2 regions of the Cobetia sp. AM6 genome follow, and region 1 is predicted to be linked to the other one. Evidence: predicted binding sites of a transcription regulator. Region 1 holds the regulator's gene; the other holds the start of a gene.
What was found. Region 1 encodes FNR, which switches genes on or off when oxygen is low (the NO sensors DNR and NnrR bind a similar motif). Its sites were predicted from a motif close to TTGATNTANATCAA; they were not measured.

Region 1 (7,435 bases):
CGGCCCCGGCCAGGGGCGCAATCCCAACGCGGCCCTGACCATCTATCGCCACTTCGACAATGCGGCGGTGATGAAGGGGTTGGTCGGTGGCGTGCCCAAGACGGGCTGGATCATCGATTACCCGATGCTGGAGCGCATCCACTATCTGCTGGTCGCCGGCTTCGATGTCTATGGCAATCTCGGCCATCAGCTGGTCACCCGTCTGTACATGGACTTCCTGCGCATGGAAGGCGAGAACAACCTGCTGGTGCTGTTGCCGGCGGGCGAGCGCCAGGCGGTGCATGACAGCTGGTATCGCGACGTCAGCCCCGGGCTTGTCGAGCTGCTGTTCAAGAAGCCGCCGCAGTTCGATGCACCCAGTGGCATCGTCTGGACACCGCAGGAGCTGTCATCCCCGAACCAGGCTCGCCTTGGTCTGATGCGGCGCATGCAGGAGCGCCTCGCGCCGGAACTCGGCCATGAGCGCAGCCTGAGCAATGTCGAGGACGAGCACGTGCGACATGAGCTGCAGGCCCTCGCTGCGGTGCAGGGAGTCTCGGCCAGCCTGATGCCGGAGGTGACGATCGTTGCGCTGGAGGATGGCACTGATGACTCGCCGCGCCTTTACAGCGTGCTGCGCAATTCCGCCCACGCCAACATCACCAGCCTGTTCGATGAGGAGGTAAATCGCCGTCCTGAGCAAGACACTCTCGATGTCTTGCGTGGCGTGGCGGGCGATTACCCGAATGCCTTCTGGCGTCTGACGGCTGACACCCTGACGGGGCTGGCAGAGCGGGTGGCGGCACTCGAGACCGAAGAGGACTATCGCGCCCTGCAGGCCGATATCGGGGTGCGCCGGACTGATCCGCGCTTCTGGGAGTTTTCCGACAGCGTGCTGCGCACCAACTATGCTGATCGCCCTGTCGAAGCGGGCCTGCTGGACTATAACCGCCTCGAGAACCGCTGATTGCCAGCAAGGCTTGAGCGGCTGAGGCAAGGCCTGCTGTCAGGACTGTCTGGGCTGCCAGAACTGTCAGGGTTATCAGGACTGTCATGACGACTGGCCTGACAGAAGGAAGAAGCCCGCCACGCACATTGCGTGGCGGGCTTCTTCTTGTGTAGTGCCAAAATGGCGCCCTGGCGGCTGATCAGCGCAGTGTCGCGCTGCGTGATGTGCTGTCAGCAGGCGTCATCAGCGACCGCCCTGACACTCGCCTTCGGCCAGTTCGATCAGGCCATCCAGATGCAGGATATGCACCTCGCGGGCACGAATGTCGACCAGCCCCTGGGTCTGGAAGCGGGTCAGGATACGGCTGATGGTTTCGACGGCAAGCCCCAGATAGTTGCCGATATCGGCGCGTGCCATCGACAGGCGGAAGCTGTACGGCGAATAGCCACGACGACGGAAGCGCTGTGACAGGTTGACCAGGAAGCTCGCCAGTCGCTCATCGGCTGTCTTGCGCGACAGCAGCATCATCATGCGGCGATCTTCGTGCAACTCCTTGCTCAGGCTCTTGAACAGCTGGGTTCTCAGTTCCGGCATCTGCTCCGAGAGCGCATTGAGGCGGTCGAAGGGAATCTCGCAGACGGTGGTGGTCTCCAGCGCCACCGCAGTGCCGGGATAGCAATTGCTGTCGATGGCATCCAGCCCGGCCAGCTCGCTGGGCAGGTAGAAGCCGGTCAGCTGCTCCATGCCGCTGTTTTCATTGGTGATCTGCTTGAGACTTCCGGAGCGCACCGTGAAGACGCAATCGAAGGCATCGCCCTGGGTGAAGAGTACTTCCCCTTTTCTGAGTGGCGCGCGACGGCGGATGATGGCGTCAAACTGGTCGATATCTTCCATGTTCAGTGCCAGTGGCAGGCACAGTGAACTCAGCGAACAGGTCTGGCAGCGGGCTTCATGGGCGCGCAAGCGGTGTGATGCCTGTGCATTGGCCGTCATGGTGACTCTCCTGAGGAATGTCACCGCTACCCCTGGGGCAGGGCAGCGGGAGGGGTCTTTCGGGCGCAACAACGGTGGGGCGGGGCCTTGTCGCCCGCCGCTACCCTGCCTAGCCGAATTGAATCGAGCGGCCAGAGTCTGAGCGCTTATCGGCTAATGCAGTGCAATTTCGTGGCGCCATAATATTAGATTTTATTAATTCATTATCCTGCCCAACCCATGGGCGTTGCAAGGTGTGTGAACTTTAGGCCGGGTTGGCCCCGCATGACCATACCGCGACGACCTGCCTCAGCCAGCTGCGCCGAGCAGCAGGATCAGTGCGGCGGCCAGCGTCGCCAGTGCCAGTATGCCCCAGGCACGTGGTGCTGGTGTGCCAGGCTGACGTACGCCGTTGATGCGATGTTCCTGCATGGGGCCATCGCCTTCGCGCTCGTCGCTGTCAGCGCTTGCAGCGCGCGAAAGGCTGCCCAGCGCCAGCATGGCGAACAGCACCAGGCTGCCCAGCGTGAGGGCCAGCACCCAGAGATTCCAGAACAGGGGGAGTCCAGTTGTCTCCAGCAGATTCATGTCGTGTCTCCTGAGCGGTGTCCTGTCATGGGCCACGGCTGGCGATGTCGCTCGCGGGGGCGGCCTGCTGCAGGTAGGCGAGCAGCGCCGTGATTTCGGCAGTGCCACGCACGTCATTGGGGGCGGCGAGAATCTCGTCTTCCGCGTAGGGCACGCCCAGGCCTTGCAGGGCTCGCATGCGTGCCGCGATGCCTTCACCGCTCAATGCCCGCTCGAACAGCCACGGGTAGGCGGGCATCGCTGAGCCCGGCACCTGACTGCGCGGGTCATGCAGATGCAGGCGCTGCCAGGCATCGTCATGCTGCGCAGGCAGCTTGCTCAAATCCGTCCCCCAGCGCTCGACGCCCCACAGCGAAGGGCGGTCGTAATAGCGCTCTCGGGCGGTCGTCGCATCACCGTGGCGCGCCGTGTCGCCCGGTAGATCGCGCACCATGCGTGTGTGGCACTGCTGACAGCCCTCGCGTTGGTAGATGCGCTGGCCCTCCAGCGCCAGGGCGCTCAGCGGTTTGAGGTCTTCGGGTGCGCTGGCGAGGCTGGGGTGAGCCCCGAGCGGCACCAGCTGGGCGAGGGCGCCGAGGCTCATGGTGAGCAGGCATAGTGCCGTCATCAGGCCGGCGTGACGTTCGAGCAGGACATGTCTCATGCGTAGTGCCCTCCCGAGGATGTGGCAGGGGGCGTGGTAGAGGGGGACGCAGAGTGCATGGCAGGTTCTGATGATGCCTTGTGCGAGCCGGAGCTCAGGCGCTGACGCTCATGAGCGGCTTGGCGTTCGCTCTTTTGATCAGCCAGGGTGCGCGTCACATTGAGGAGCATCAGCAGCAAGCCGAGCGCCCAGCAGGCGAGCCCGCCCAGCGAGATCATCATCGGCATGCGGGCCGCTTCCAGCACCTCGCTCAAGGTGTATAGCGGCCTGCCGTCATTTGCCAGCACATGCCACATGCTGCCTTGAAGCAGCGTGGTCGCCCAGCTGGCGGCAACGCACAGCAGGGTGCCGATGATGACCAGCAGGGCGTGAGTCTTGAGCAGCGCGAGGGAGCGCATCGGGGGCAGCAGGTGATAGGCCATCACGATGGCGACTGTCGCGACCACTCCCAGGCTTGCTGCCGGCGACAGACTGTTGGCGGCACTGAAGGTCAGGGCATTGAGGGTCGGCAGTGACAGCAGGCTGTATTCAAGAACCGCCAGGGCATAACTGACCAGAGCTGCCGCCAGCAGGCAGATCAGCGGATCCCGGCGCAATGAGTGCCAATCCTCCTTGAGTGTCATCAGGCCATTGAGGCTGAGTGCCAGCCCCGGCGCCAGCAGCAGGAGGCCCATCGCCATGCCCAGCGTCTGGCTCCAGGCCGGCAGGGCGCTCGCGAACAGCAGCGGAGCACCTCCCCATGTCGCCAGCAGCACCAGCATCCAGAAGCTGGTGGCGGCCAGCCGATGCGAGTAGAGCGGCAGCCGTGAGCGGCTCGTCACCATGTGATGGAGCAGGGCAATGACGCCGAATGCGAACATGCCGCCGGGGAGTGGCCCTGCCTGCCAGCGCTGAATCAGTGCCTCGAGGCTGCCCGTGAAGAGCGGTATCGATTCCAGCAGGCCGATCGGCACGCTGAGCGAGATCAACACATGCTGTATCAACACCAGCATCAGGCCGGCGATGAAGTACCAGCAGGCCACCGGCAGGCGGCGCAGCGTGCGCTGTTCCAGCACTGTGAAGAAGACCCACGCCACGGCCAGCCAGACGAGGGTCATCAGGAGATCGACGAGCCAGGGCGCTTCGGCCATGTATTGGCCCGAGGAGTAGCCTGCGACAATCGCCAGTGCGCCGAGCGCGACCACGGCCTGCCAGCCGAGGAAGGTGAAATGCATCAACTTGAGCGTGAAGGGGGGCAGTGCGATATCCGCTATCGCCGTCTCGGCGTCCGTGCGTGATTCGCGTTGCAGGACACTGTGCATGGCGATGGAGTAGCCGCCGGCGATCACTGCCGAGCCGCCCAGACCGTAGAGCAGCAGGTGGTGCTGCAAGGGAGCGAGGCGGCCGTAGCTCAGCCAGGCCACTTCCGGCCCCAGTGATGGCCATAGCCAGATGAGGTTGAGCCACACCGCCAGACAGAGGCTGAGCAGGCCCCAGATGACGGCCATGCGAGAAAAATCATGGCTTGCGTGATGATGATGGTTCACGCGGGGATGACAGGCCGAAGCCTCAAGAGCTGTACGCATATCACGACCTCGTCGGCAGTGGGCGAAAGCGCAGTGCTGGTGGTGACGGTGCTGGAAGCGGCGCTGCGGAAGCGGTCATGTCATCGACGCCCCTGTCAGGGCGGCAGGGCTGGCGCTGACCGATATCACGCGCGACCATGACCGACTGACAGGCCATCCCTCGCGCTGGAATGCAGCGTTTACCCCTCATCGGTTCCAGCGTTGTCTGGCGCGAGCCGTACGAGATCAACAGGAGAATTTCGCTTGCCCGCCGTCACTTCATCATCGGACGAAGATGCCAATGCGTCCAATACGGCTGAGGTCCCCAGCCCTTACGCCGAGGAAGGCTTTCGTGTCGCCAGCCTGGCCGATGTCGCCTCGGAGCTTGCTGCTCGCCAGACCATGTCCCACGACGCGCTGGCCGCGCGAGGGCCGTGGCGAGGCTGGTTGGCGGAACTGGGGCCGCTTGAAATCCATGGACGACCGGGGCGTGCCCTGCTATTGCATGCGCATGGTGCCGGCGCCGGGCGTGAGACCGACTTCCATCAACAGTTCGGCGCTGCCTGCCTGATGCAGGACATGGCGTGGCTGGCATTCGATTTCGGCTATCTCGTCAGGATGCGCTGCGAAAGCCGCCGCCGACCGCCGCCCCGGCTGCCCGGGCTGATCGAGGAGATGGCGCGCTGGTGTCAGGCGCTGATGGTGTGTGTGGCGGCCGTCGACTCCTTGCGATCGCTGCCCTGGCTGGTCGGCGGCAAGTCGATGGGCAGTCGTGTGGCCTCCCATCTGCTGGTGGAGTTGACCCGGGCGGCGCATGCGCCGTTGCCGGTCGGGTGGTACGCGCTGGGCTATCCGTTTCATCCCACGGGCAAGCCCGACAAGTTGCGTATCGACCATCTGCCGGATATCCCGATGGCCGGCTTGATCTGTCAGGGCAGCCGCGATCCCTTCGGAACTCGCGAGGAAGTGACGGAATATCCGTTGCCGGAAAGCCTTACATTGCTTTGGCTGAATGATGGCGAACATGATTTCAAGCCACGAAAAGCGAGTGGCGAGACGCGTGAAGGACTGATTTCGCGTGCGGCGCAGGCCTTGGCCAATCACCCGGCGCTGGGCGGAAAACGGCAGTGAATCGCCACCATGCGAGGGGCATTACCCTGGCCTTCGATGGCGACAGCGGCATGTCAGAATGATGACGCAACGCTGATGTTTACTGGCCTGCAGGCGAGATGCAGCGGGAAAGTCCTGTCTTATCAATACTCTGTCGCGGGCGATTGCTGAAATTGTGCGCAAAAAAAGTATTGACTCATGGGCCGGATTCCGTAGAATGCAGCGCCAACGAGACAGGGGTGGTTAGCTCAGTTGGTAGAGCACCAGCCTTACAAGCTGGGGGTCACTGGTTCGAACCCAGTACCACCCACCATTTGAAAAAAGTCATTGCTTTTCAAAGCGTTACTTGATTAAATGGCCTGGTTCGTGAGCAGAAGCAAGCGATTGTCGTGGACCGGTAGTTCAGTTGGTTAGAATGCCGGCCTGTCACGCCGGAGGTCGCGGGTTCGAGTCCCGTCCGGTCCGCCATTCTCGTTTGTCATGCGCCCGATGTTGAGTTGTTCTGAAGTGGACCGGTAGTTCAGTTGGTTAGAATGCCGGCCTGTCACGCCGGAGGTCGCGGGTTCGAGTCCCGTCCGGTCCGCCATCAGAATCGCGAGATATCACCGCTGCTTGCAGCAAAGATCGTTTGTGTTGGGTGATTAGCTCAGTTGGTTAGAGCACAAGCTTCACATGCTTGGGGTCACTGGTTCGAATCCAGTATCACCCACCAATGCGGACCGGTAGTTCAGTTGGTTAGAATGCCGGCCTGTCACGCCGGAGGTCGCGGGTTCGAGTCCCGTCCGGTCCGCCATTCGATCTCATAGAATTCGTGAAACCCGAGCTTTCGAGCTCGGGTTTTTGCGTTTCTGGCTGTCGGAAAGTCTTCTGTACTGGCCCGGCCCGCTTGTCTCCCTGTCCTTGCCTCTTTCCTCTTCTCTCTTCTCGACCTGGCCATGCTCCAGGCTTGTCGGCCTTCCATGGGCACATCACGACATTTCGTTCTTTCCCGTTGATGGGTGTCCTGCGCGGTTGCTCACCTCTCTGATGTCATCACTGATGTCATTCGCAATGTGGCCTTTGGGAGTATTGAGCCCATGGCGCGATGCTCTACACTGGGATCACTCGTTTCATACGACCGTTTGCCATCTGTCATCAGTCGTTGATGTCCTGACAACCTGTTACTGACGACCATGACTCAGTGAGTGTTGCTGATGAGAGTGGCGGCGGCGCGATATAACAATGATTGTCCGAGGGGCTCGAGACAGCCAAGGAGAGACCGCAATGACTGCCTATCCGAATATCTTCCGTCCGCTGACGTTGGGCCACATCACGCTCAAGAACCGTGTGCTGATGGGCTCTATGCACACGGGGCTTGAGGAGACTCCCGATGGCTTCGCGCGCCTGGCGGCGTTCTATCGTGAGCGTGCACGCCACGGGGTGGCGCTGATCGTCACGGGCGGTATCGCGCCGAACGCGGAAGGGGCTGTCATGCAGGGGGCCGCGAAGCTGACCACCCCGGAGGAGGCGGAGCACCATCGTGAGGTCACCGAGGCGGTGCACGCCGAGGATGGGCGCATCTGTCTGCAGATTCTGCATGCGGGGCGCTATGCCTACTCGCCGGATCAGGTCGCGCCCTCGGCGATTCAGGCGCCGATCAACCCCTTCACG
Region 2 (7,435 bases), 620 kb from region 1:
CCTGATAGCGAGCCAACGAAAACGGCGCCCCGAGGGGCGCCGTTCTTGTCTTGCGATTCCACCACCACCGTCTTACAGGCTCAACACCTTCTCACCGCGAGCGATGCCGGAGACACCGGTACGTGCCACTTCCAGCACGCCCACCGGCTGCATCGCCGCCAGGAAGGCATCCAGCTTGCCACCGTCGCCGGTGATCTGGATGGTGTAGAGGCTCGGCGTGATGTCGACGATCTGGGCACGGAAGATGTCCGCCGTGCGCTTGATCTCGTCACGCTGGGCGCCCAGCGCCTTGACCTTGACCAGCATCAGCTCGCGCTCGATGTGGCTGCCCTCGGTGAGATCCACCAGCTTGACCACATCCACCAGCTTGTTGAGGTGTTTGGTGATCTGCTCGATGACGCGATCTTCACCGACAGTGGTGACGGTCAGACGGGACAGGGTCGCGTCTTCGGTCGGGGCCACGTTGAGGGTCTCGATGTTGAAGTTGCGCTGTGAAAACAGGCCGACGACCCGTGACAGCGCGCCCGGTTCGTTTTCCATCAGAATGGAGATGATATGGCGCATCAGGTCCGCTCCGTCTTCGTAAGCAGCATGTCACGCATGGAGCCGAGAGGCACCTGCATCGGGTAGACGTGTTCACGCGGGTCGACATAGATGTCGAGGAACACCAGCTCGTCCTTGTTGCGGAAGGCTTCTTCCAGCGCAGGCTCGAGCTCCTCCACCGTGTGCACCTTGATGGCACGGAAGCCATAGGCGCCCGCCAGCTGCACGAAGTCAGGCAGCGACTCCATATAGGAATGCGAGTGACGGGACTTGTAGTTCAGGTCCTGCCACTGACGCACCATGCCCAGCGACTGGTTGTTGAGGTTGATGATCTTGACCCCGATCCCGTACTGCTTACAGGTCGAGAACTCCTGCATCATCATCTGGAAGCTGCCTTCACCGGTGAACAGCACCACATCGTCTTCCGGGTAGGACATCTTGATGCCCATGGCCGCCGGGAAACCGAAGCCCATGGTGCCCAGACCACCGGAGGTGATCCAGCGGTTGGGGCGCTGGAACTTGTAGTACTGGGCGGCGAACATCTGGTGCTGACCGACATCGGTGGCGACGAAGGCTTCGCCACGCGTCGCGCGGTGCACGGCTTCCACCACCTGCTGCGGCTTGAGCGGCTCACCCGGGGCGGACGGCTCATACAGCTTGCCTTCACGCTCGGCACGCCAGCCATCGATCTGGGACCACCAGGCCTCCAGTGCATCGGGGTTGGCCAGCTCGCGACCCTGAACGAGGCTGATCATCTCGTTGATCACGGCATCGGCCGGACCGACGATCGGCACATCGGCGCGCACGGTCTTGGAGACCGAGCTCGGGTCGATGTCGACATGGATGATCTTGGCCGTCGGGCAGAACTTCGAGGTGTTATTGGTCACGCGGTCATCGAAGCGCGCACCGATGCAGATGATCAGATCGGTGTGGTGCATGGCATTGTTCGACTCGTAGGAGCCGTGCATGCCGGGCCAGCCCAGACACTGCCGATCACCCTGCGGGTAGGCACCGATGCCCATCAGCGAGGTGGTGATCGGGAAGTTGAGGCGGCGCACCAGGTCAGTCAGCGCTTCGCTGGCACGCCCGGACACCACACCACCGCCGGTGAAGAACAGCGGGCGACGTGCCTTGAGCATCAGCTCGACGGCTTTCTTGATCTGGCCACTGTGGCCACGGGTGACCGGGCTATAGGAGCGCATGCGTACCTTTTTGGGGTAGCTGTACTCATAGCGTTCGGTCGGGGCGGTCATGTCCTTCGGGATATCGATGACGACCGGCCCCGGGCGACCACTGGAGGCCAGATAGAAGGCCTTCTTGATCACCTCGGGAATCTCGCTCGGGTGCTTGATCGAGAAGCTGTGCTTCACGATCGGGCGAGTCACACCGACGATATCGGTTTCCTGGAAGGCGTCTTCACCGATCAGGTGGCTGGCGACCTGACCACACAGCACGACCATGGGGATCGAGTCCATGTAGGCCGTGGCGATACCGGTGACGGCATTGGTCGCGCCCGGGCCTGAGGTGACCAGCACCACACCCGGCTTGCCGGAGGCGCGCGCGTAACCATCGGCGGCGTGGGTCGCGGCCTGCTCGTGACGGACCAGAATGTGCTGGACCTTGTCCTGGCGGAACAGGGCGTCATAGATATGCAGCGCCGCTCCACCGGGATAGCCGTAAATATATTCCACGCCCTCGTCATGCAGGGCGCGGGCGATCATGTCAGCGCCGGAAAGCAATTCCACTTGGTTATTCTCCCCTGGAGGTCTCGAGTGCGTCCGGCGGCAATGCGCAAGCCGGATCGAGTGCGACCTGAATGTCGCTACCGCAGAAATTGCGGCACCTGATGCCAAACCCTGGCGTCTGCGGCCCGGTTAGGGCCTGCACTCTTGTCGCATCGGTTGGATGCGGTCGGGGCTGATGGCCGGTCGGTACGGTTGGCGTACCCGGACCGGCGTATCCTTTGACAGGCGGACAGCGACTCAGCGTCTGTCCTTCACGCGGCGCTTCGAGGGTCGCCCGAATGGCCGCGCCCGCAATCAGGAATGGTCAAGAGTCCAACAGCCGCAAGGGGCTGTCAACTCAACCTTACGCCAGTGTGCGCCACCTGCGCCAAATGCCACACCGATAACAACGAATCCGGCCATAAGCGTGCGTAAAACCTCACCAATGGCGATAAATTCGCAATTTTCTGCTTCGTGAATTTCAGCCTGCCTCACACCGAGTTGTCTTTTTGCGCCCAGGCGGCAGACACGAAAACGCCCCACCGCAAGCGGAAGGGCGTGCTTCCGTCACGGTAGGGCGTCACTCACGGGCGCACGAATCAGCGCGTGAAGGTCAGCTCCCCGCCCTCTTCGCCGACATGGATGATGTCACCGGGCACGAAGTCACCGCCCAGCAGAGCCTGGGCCAGCGGGTTCTCGATGCGGCTCTGGATGGCGCGCTTGAGCGGGCGAGCGCCATAGACCGGATCGAAGCCTGCCTTGGCCAGCAAGGCCATTGCCGGGTCGGTGATCTCGAAGCCGAGATCACGCTCGGCCAGACGCGCCTTGAGACGCTCAAGCTGAATGCCCGCGATGGAGGCGATCTGCGCCTGTCCCAGCGCGTGGAACACGACCACTTCATCGATGCGGTTGATCAGCTCCGGGCGGAAGTGATTGCCGACGACTTCCATCACCGCCGTCTTCATGTCGTCGTACTGGAAGGCCGCCTTGCGCTCGGCACGCTCGTCGGCGCTTTCCGTACTGCCCTCATCTTCCGCCAGCTCGCCATTGAGGCCGCTCATGCGCTGGATCATTTCCGAGCCCAGATTGGAGGTCATCACGATCACGGTGTTGCGGAAATCGACGGTACGTCCCTGACCATCGGTCAGGCGGCCATCTTCCAGCACCTGCAGCAGGATGTTGAAGACATCCGGATGCGCCTTCTCGACCTCGTCGAGCAGCAGCACGGAGTACGGCTTGCGGCGCACGGCCTCGGTCAGATAGCCGCCCTCTTCATAGCCGACATAGCCGGGAGGCGCGCCGATCAAGCGAGCCACGGAGTGCTTCTCCATGAACTCGGACATGTCGATGCGCACCATCGCCTCTTCGGTGTCGAACAGGAAGTTGGCCAGTGACTTGCAGAGCTCCGTCTTGCCGACACCGGTCGGACCGAGGAACAGGAAGGAGCCGTTGGGACGATTCGGGTCCGACAGCCCCGCGCGTGAACGACGCACCGCATTGGACACCGCGATCACCGCCTCGTCCTGGCCGATCACCTTCTCGTGCAGCGCCTCTTCCATGCGCAGCAACTTGTCACGCTCGCCTTCGAGCATCTTGGCGACCGGAATGCCGGTCCAGCGCGAGACGACCTCGGCAATCTCCTCCTCGGTGACATTGGAACGCAGCAGCACGTGGGCGGAGGTATCCGCCTCGCCGTCGCCGGCTTCGCTGATCTGCTTCTCGAGCCCCGGAATCACGCCGTATTGCAGTTCCGACATGCGGCTGAGGTCGCCGGCGCGGCGCGCCTGCTCCAGATCGATACGCGCCTGCTCCAGCTCGGCCTTGAACTGGGCCGCGCCCTGGATGCTGGACTTCTCGGCCTTCCAGACTTCATCGAGGTCGGCGTATTCCCGCTCCAGCTCCGAGATCTGGTCTTCAAGCGCGCCGAGACGCTTGAGCGCCGCCTCGTCGGTTTCCTTCTTGAGCGCTTCACGCTCCATCTTGAGCTGGATCAGGCGGCGGTCGAGACGGTCCATCTCCTCCGGCTTGGAATCCAGTTCCATGCGGATGCGTGACGCGGCCTCATCGATCAGGTCGATCGCCTTGTCCGGCAGCTGGCGGTCCGTGATGTAGCGCGAGGACAACCGCGCGGCGGCGATGATGGCGCTGTCGGTGATGTCGACCCCGTGGTGCACCTCGTAGCGTTCCTTCAGGCCACGCAGGATGGCGATGGTGTCTTCCTCGCTGGGCTGGTCGACCTGCACCTTCTGGAAGCGGCGCTCAAGTGCGGCGTCCTTCTCGATGTACTGACGATACTCGTCAAGCGTGGTGGCACCGACACAGTGCAGCTCGCCACGCGCCAGCGCCGGCTTGAGCATGTTGCCGGCATCCATCGCGCCTTCGGCCTTGCCCGCGCCGACCATGGTGTGCAGCTCGTCGATGAACAGGATGACCTGGCCTTCTTCCTGCGCCAGCTCCTTCAGCACCGACTTGAGGCGCTCCTCGAATTCGCCGCGGAACTTGGCCCCCGCCAGCAGCGAGCCCATGTCGAGAGACAGCACGCGCTTGTTCTTGAGGCCTTCCGGCACCTCGCCATTGACGATACGGCTGGCCAGCCCTTCGACGATGGCGGTCTTGCCGACGCCGGGCTCACCGATCAGCACCGGGTTGTTCTTGGTGCGACGCTGCAGCACCTGGATCGTGCGGCGAATTTCCTCATCGCGCCCGATCACCGGGTCGAGCTTGCCATCCCGCGCGCGCTCGGTCAGATCCAGGGTGTACTTGTTGAGCGCCTCGCGATTGTTCTCGGCATCGGCATCGCCCACGGCTTCGCCACCGCGCAGCGCATCGATGGCGGACGTCAGGGCGGGCTTCTTGATGCCCGAGGAGGTGAACAGCTTGCCGAGATCACCACCCAGCTCCAGCGCGGCCAGCAGCGCGAGCTCGGAGGCGATGTATTGATCGCCGCGCTTCTGCGCTTCACGATCGGCCAGATTCAGAAGCTTGCCGAGGGCCTGCGAGGGCGCGACATTGCCGTCGAACTGGGACACGGTGGGCAGGTCATCCAGCTGGCGCTTGAGGCCGCTCATCAGACTGGTGGCATCGCCGCCCGCCTTGTTGACCAGCGCCTTGAGCCCGCCATCGCGGTCTTCCAGCAGTGCCAGCAGCAGGTGCTGCGGGTGAATTTCATTGTGGCCTCGCCCGACGGCGAGCGACTGGGCATCCGCCAGAGCGTTCTGCAGCTTGCTGGTGAGTTTGTCGATGCGCATGGTGCCTTCTCTTGAGAGTCATGGCGGTACTCCTTTTCTCAGGAGCTTCGCCTGTAACATTTCGTATCTGACTCTCAAGATGGGGGCTGGCGCACGGCTTTCAAGGCAGGATTCGCCGCGCTGCAGCATGTTGTGGCATTTGCCTGATCCAGGTCAGATTCCCGCTGCCCCCGCCGGTCATCAGCTTTGCCACACACAGAAACGCCCCGCCAACCTGAGACATCAGGCCAACGGGGCGTTTGTGGGTACTGCATGTCGAGCTTGCGGAATACGCTGACCAGCGCCCCGACCAGAGATTCCTGATCAGCGCCTCAGCGCAGCCAGATCACCGTGGCGAGGCGTCCGGTCACGCCATCATCACGCCGGTGTGAATAGAAGCGTGATTCAGAGGCGGTACAGAAGTGCCCGCCACTGACATGACCGACCCCGGCACGCTCGAGACGCAGGCGTGCCAGCTTGTAGAGATCACCCATGTAGTGACCGAGCCGGTAGGGGCTGGCCTCGAAGGCATCATCGGCCTCGGGCAGATCCGCGATGAAGGCATCACGCACCTCGGGGCCGACCTCGAACTGCGCATTGGAGATCGCCGGGCCCAGCCAGGCCATCAGCTCGCCGGGGTCATCACCGAGACGCTCGATGGTGGCTTCCAGCACGCCTTCGACCAGCCCGCGCCAACCCGCATGCGCCACGCCGACGCGCGTGCCCTGCCGATCACAGAACAGCACCGGCAGGCAGTCCGCCGTCATCACCACACAGGCCTGCCCGGTGCCGGTACTGATGCAGGCATCCGCCCGTGGCGGCGCATCCGGCCGGTCCTCGCCATGGCAGACATCGAAGGCATCCACCACCTGAGTGCCGTGCACCTGATCCAGCCACGCCAGCGGACGCCCATCATCGACCTCCGCGGCGAGCAGCTCACGCACCTGCGCCACCATCGCCGGGTCATCACCCACATGCAGCGCCGGATTGAAGCCGGCATACGGCCCCTGGCTGGGGCCGCTCTCACGCGTGGTCACGAAGGCCTGCACCGGGCTCGGCGCGGGCCAGTCCGGCAGTATCAGGGTCGGGCGTAGACTCTCGTCGTGCATAACCTCTCCTTGTGCGGCGTGTCGCGCGAGCCTGCCGCCTCAGCGAGCGATGTCTTCCTTGAGATAGTCGATCAACACCAGCATGTCGCCCGGCATCTCGGCGCGGAATTCGACTTCCTTGCCCGTGATCGGGTGGATGAAGGCGAGACGACGGGCATGCAGTGCCTGACGCGGGAACTGACGCAGCAGCTCCTTGAGCGGGTCGCTGGCCCCCGGCGGCAGCTTCAGACGCCCGCCGTAGACCGGGTCTCCGACCAGCGGATAGCGCTGGTGCGCCATGTGCACGCGAATCTGGTGGGTACGCCCGGTTTCCAGCTTGCAGCGGATATGGGTGTGACCCCGGAAACGTTCCACCACGCGGAAGTGGGTGACCGCCGGCTTGCCACTGTGAGTGACGGCCTGACGCTTGCGGTCCTTGGGGTGACGCCCGATGGGCGCATCCACGGTGGCACCGGAGGTCAGCACGCCCGTGACGACGGCATCGTACTCGCGCGATACGGTACGGGCCTGCAGCTGCTCGACCAGGTCCGCCTGGGCGGTCAATGACTTGGCCACCACCATCAGTCCGCTGGTGTCCTTGTCGAGACGGTGCACGATACCGGCACGCGGCATCATGGAATTGCCCGGACAATGATGCAGGATGGCGTTGAGCAGCGTGCCATCGTGGTTACCCGCGCCCGGGTGCACGACCATGCCGTGCTCCTTGTTGATGACCAGCACGTCGTCGTCTTCATAGACGATCTCGAGCTCGATATCTTCCGGCTCGTGGCTGACTTCCTCTTCAAGCTCGGCGGTCAGGGCCAGACGTTCACCGCCATAGACCTTCTCGCGG

Region 2: the regulator FNR is predicted to act here: its motif matches at 5,659-5,672, upstream of clpB (ATP-dependent chaperone ClpB).

Annotation. Positions count from the first base shown of each region.
Region 1 covers NZ_AP021868.1:345,652-353,086, forward strand. The annotation lists gene CLAM6_RS01585 (fatty acid cis/trans isomerase) at 1-946, shown strand, start outside; gene fnr (fumarate/nitrate reduction transcriptional regulator Fnr) at 1,172-1,921, opposite strand; gene CLAM6_RS01595 (hypothetical protein) at 2,210-2,488, opposite strand; gene CLAM6_RS01600 (cbb3-type cytochrome c oxidase subunit II) at 2,514-3,131, opposite strand; gene CLAM6_RS01605 (cbb3-type cytochrome c oxidase subunit I) at 3,128-4,618, opposite strand; gene CLAM6_RS01610 (alpha/beta family hydrolase) at 4,940-5,806, shown strand; tRNA gene CLAM6_RS01615 (tRNA-Val) at 6,023-6,098, shown strand; tRNA gene CLAM6_RS01620 (tRNA-Asp) at 6,177-6,253, shown strand; tRNA gene CLAM6_RS01625 (tRNA-Asp) at 6,295-6,371, shown strand; tRNA gene CLAM6_RS01630 (tRNA-Val) at 6,421-6,497, shown strand; tRNA gene CLAM6_RS01635 (tRNA-Asp) at 6,502-6,578, shown strand; gene CLAM6_RS01640 (NADPH-dependent 2,4-dienoyl-CoA reductase) at 7,049-7,435, shown strand, end outside.
Region 2 covers NZ_AP021868.1:3,955,558-3,962,992, forward strand. The annotation lists gene ilvN (acetolactate synthase small subunit) at 73-564, opposite strand; gene CLAM6_RS16505 (acetolactate synthase 3 large subunit) at 564-2,288, opposite strand; gene clpB (ATP-dependent chaperone ClpB) at 2,867-5,515, opposite strand; gene pgeF (peptidoglycan editing factor PgeF) at 5,827-6,603, opposite strand; gene rluD (23S rRNA pseudouridine(1911/1915/1917) synthase RluD) at 6,643-7,435, opposite strand, start outside.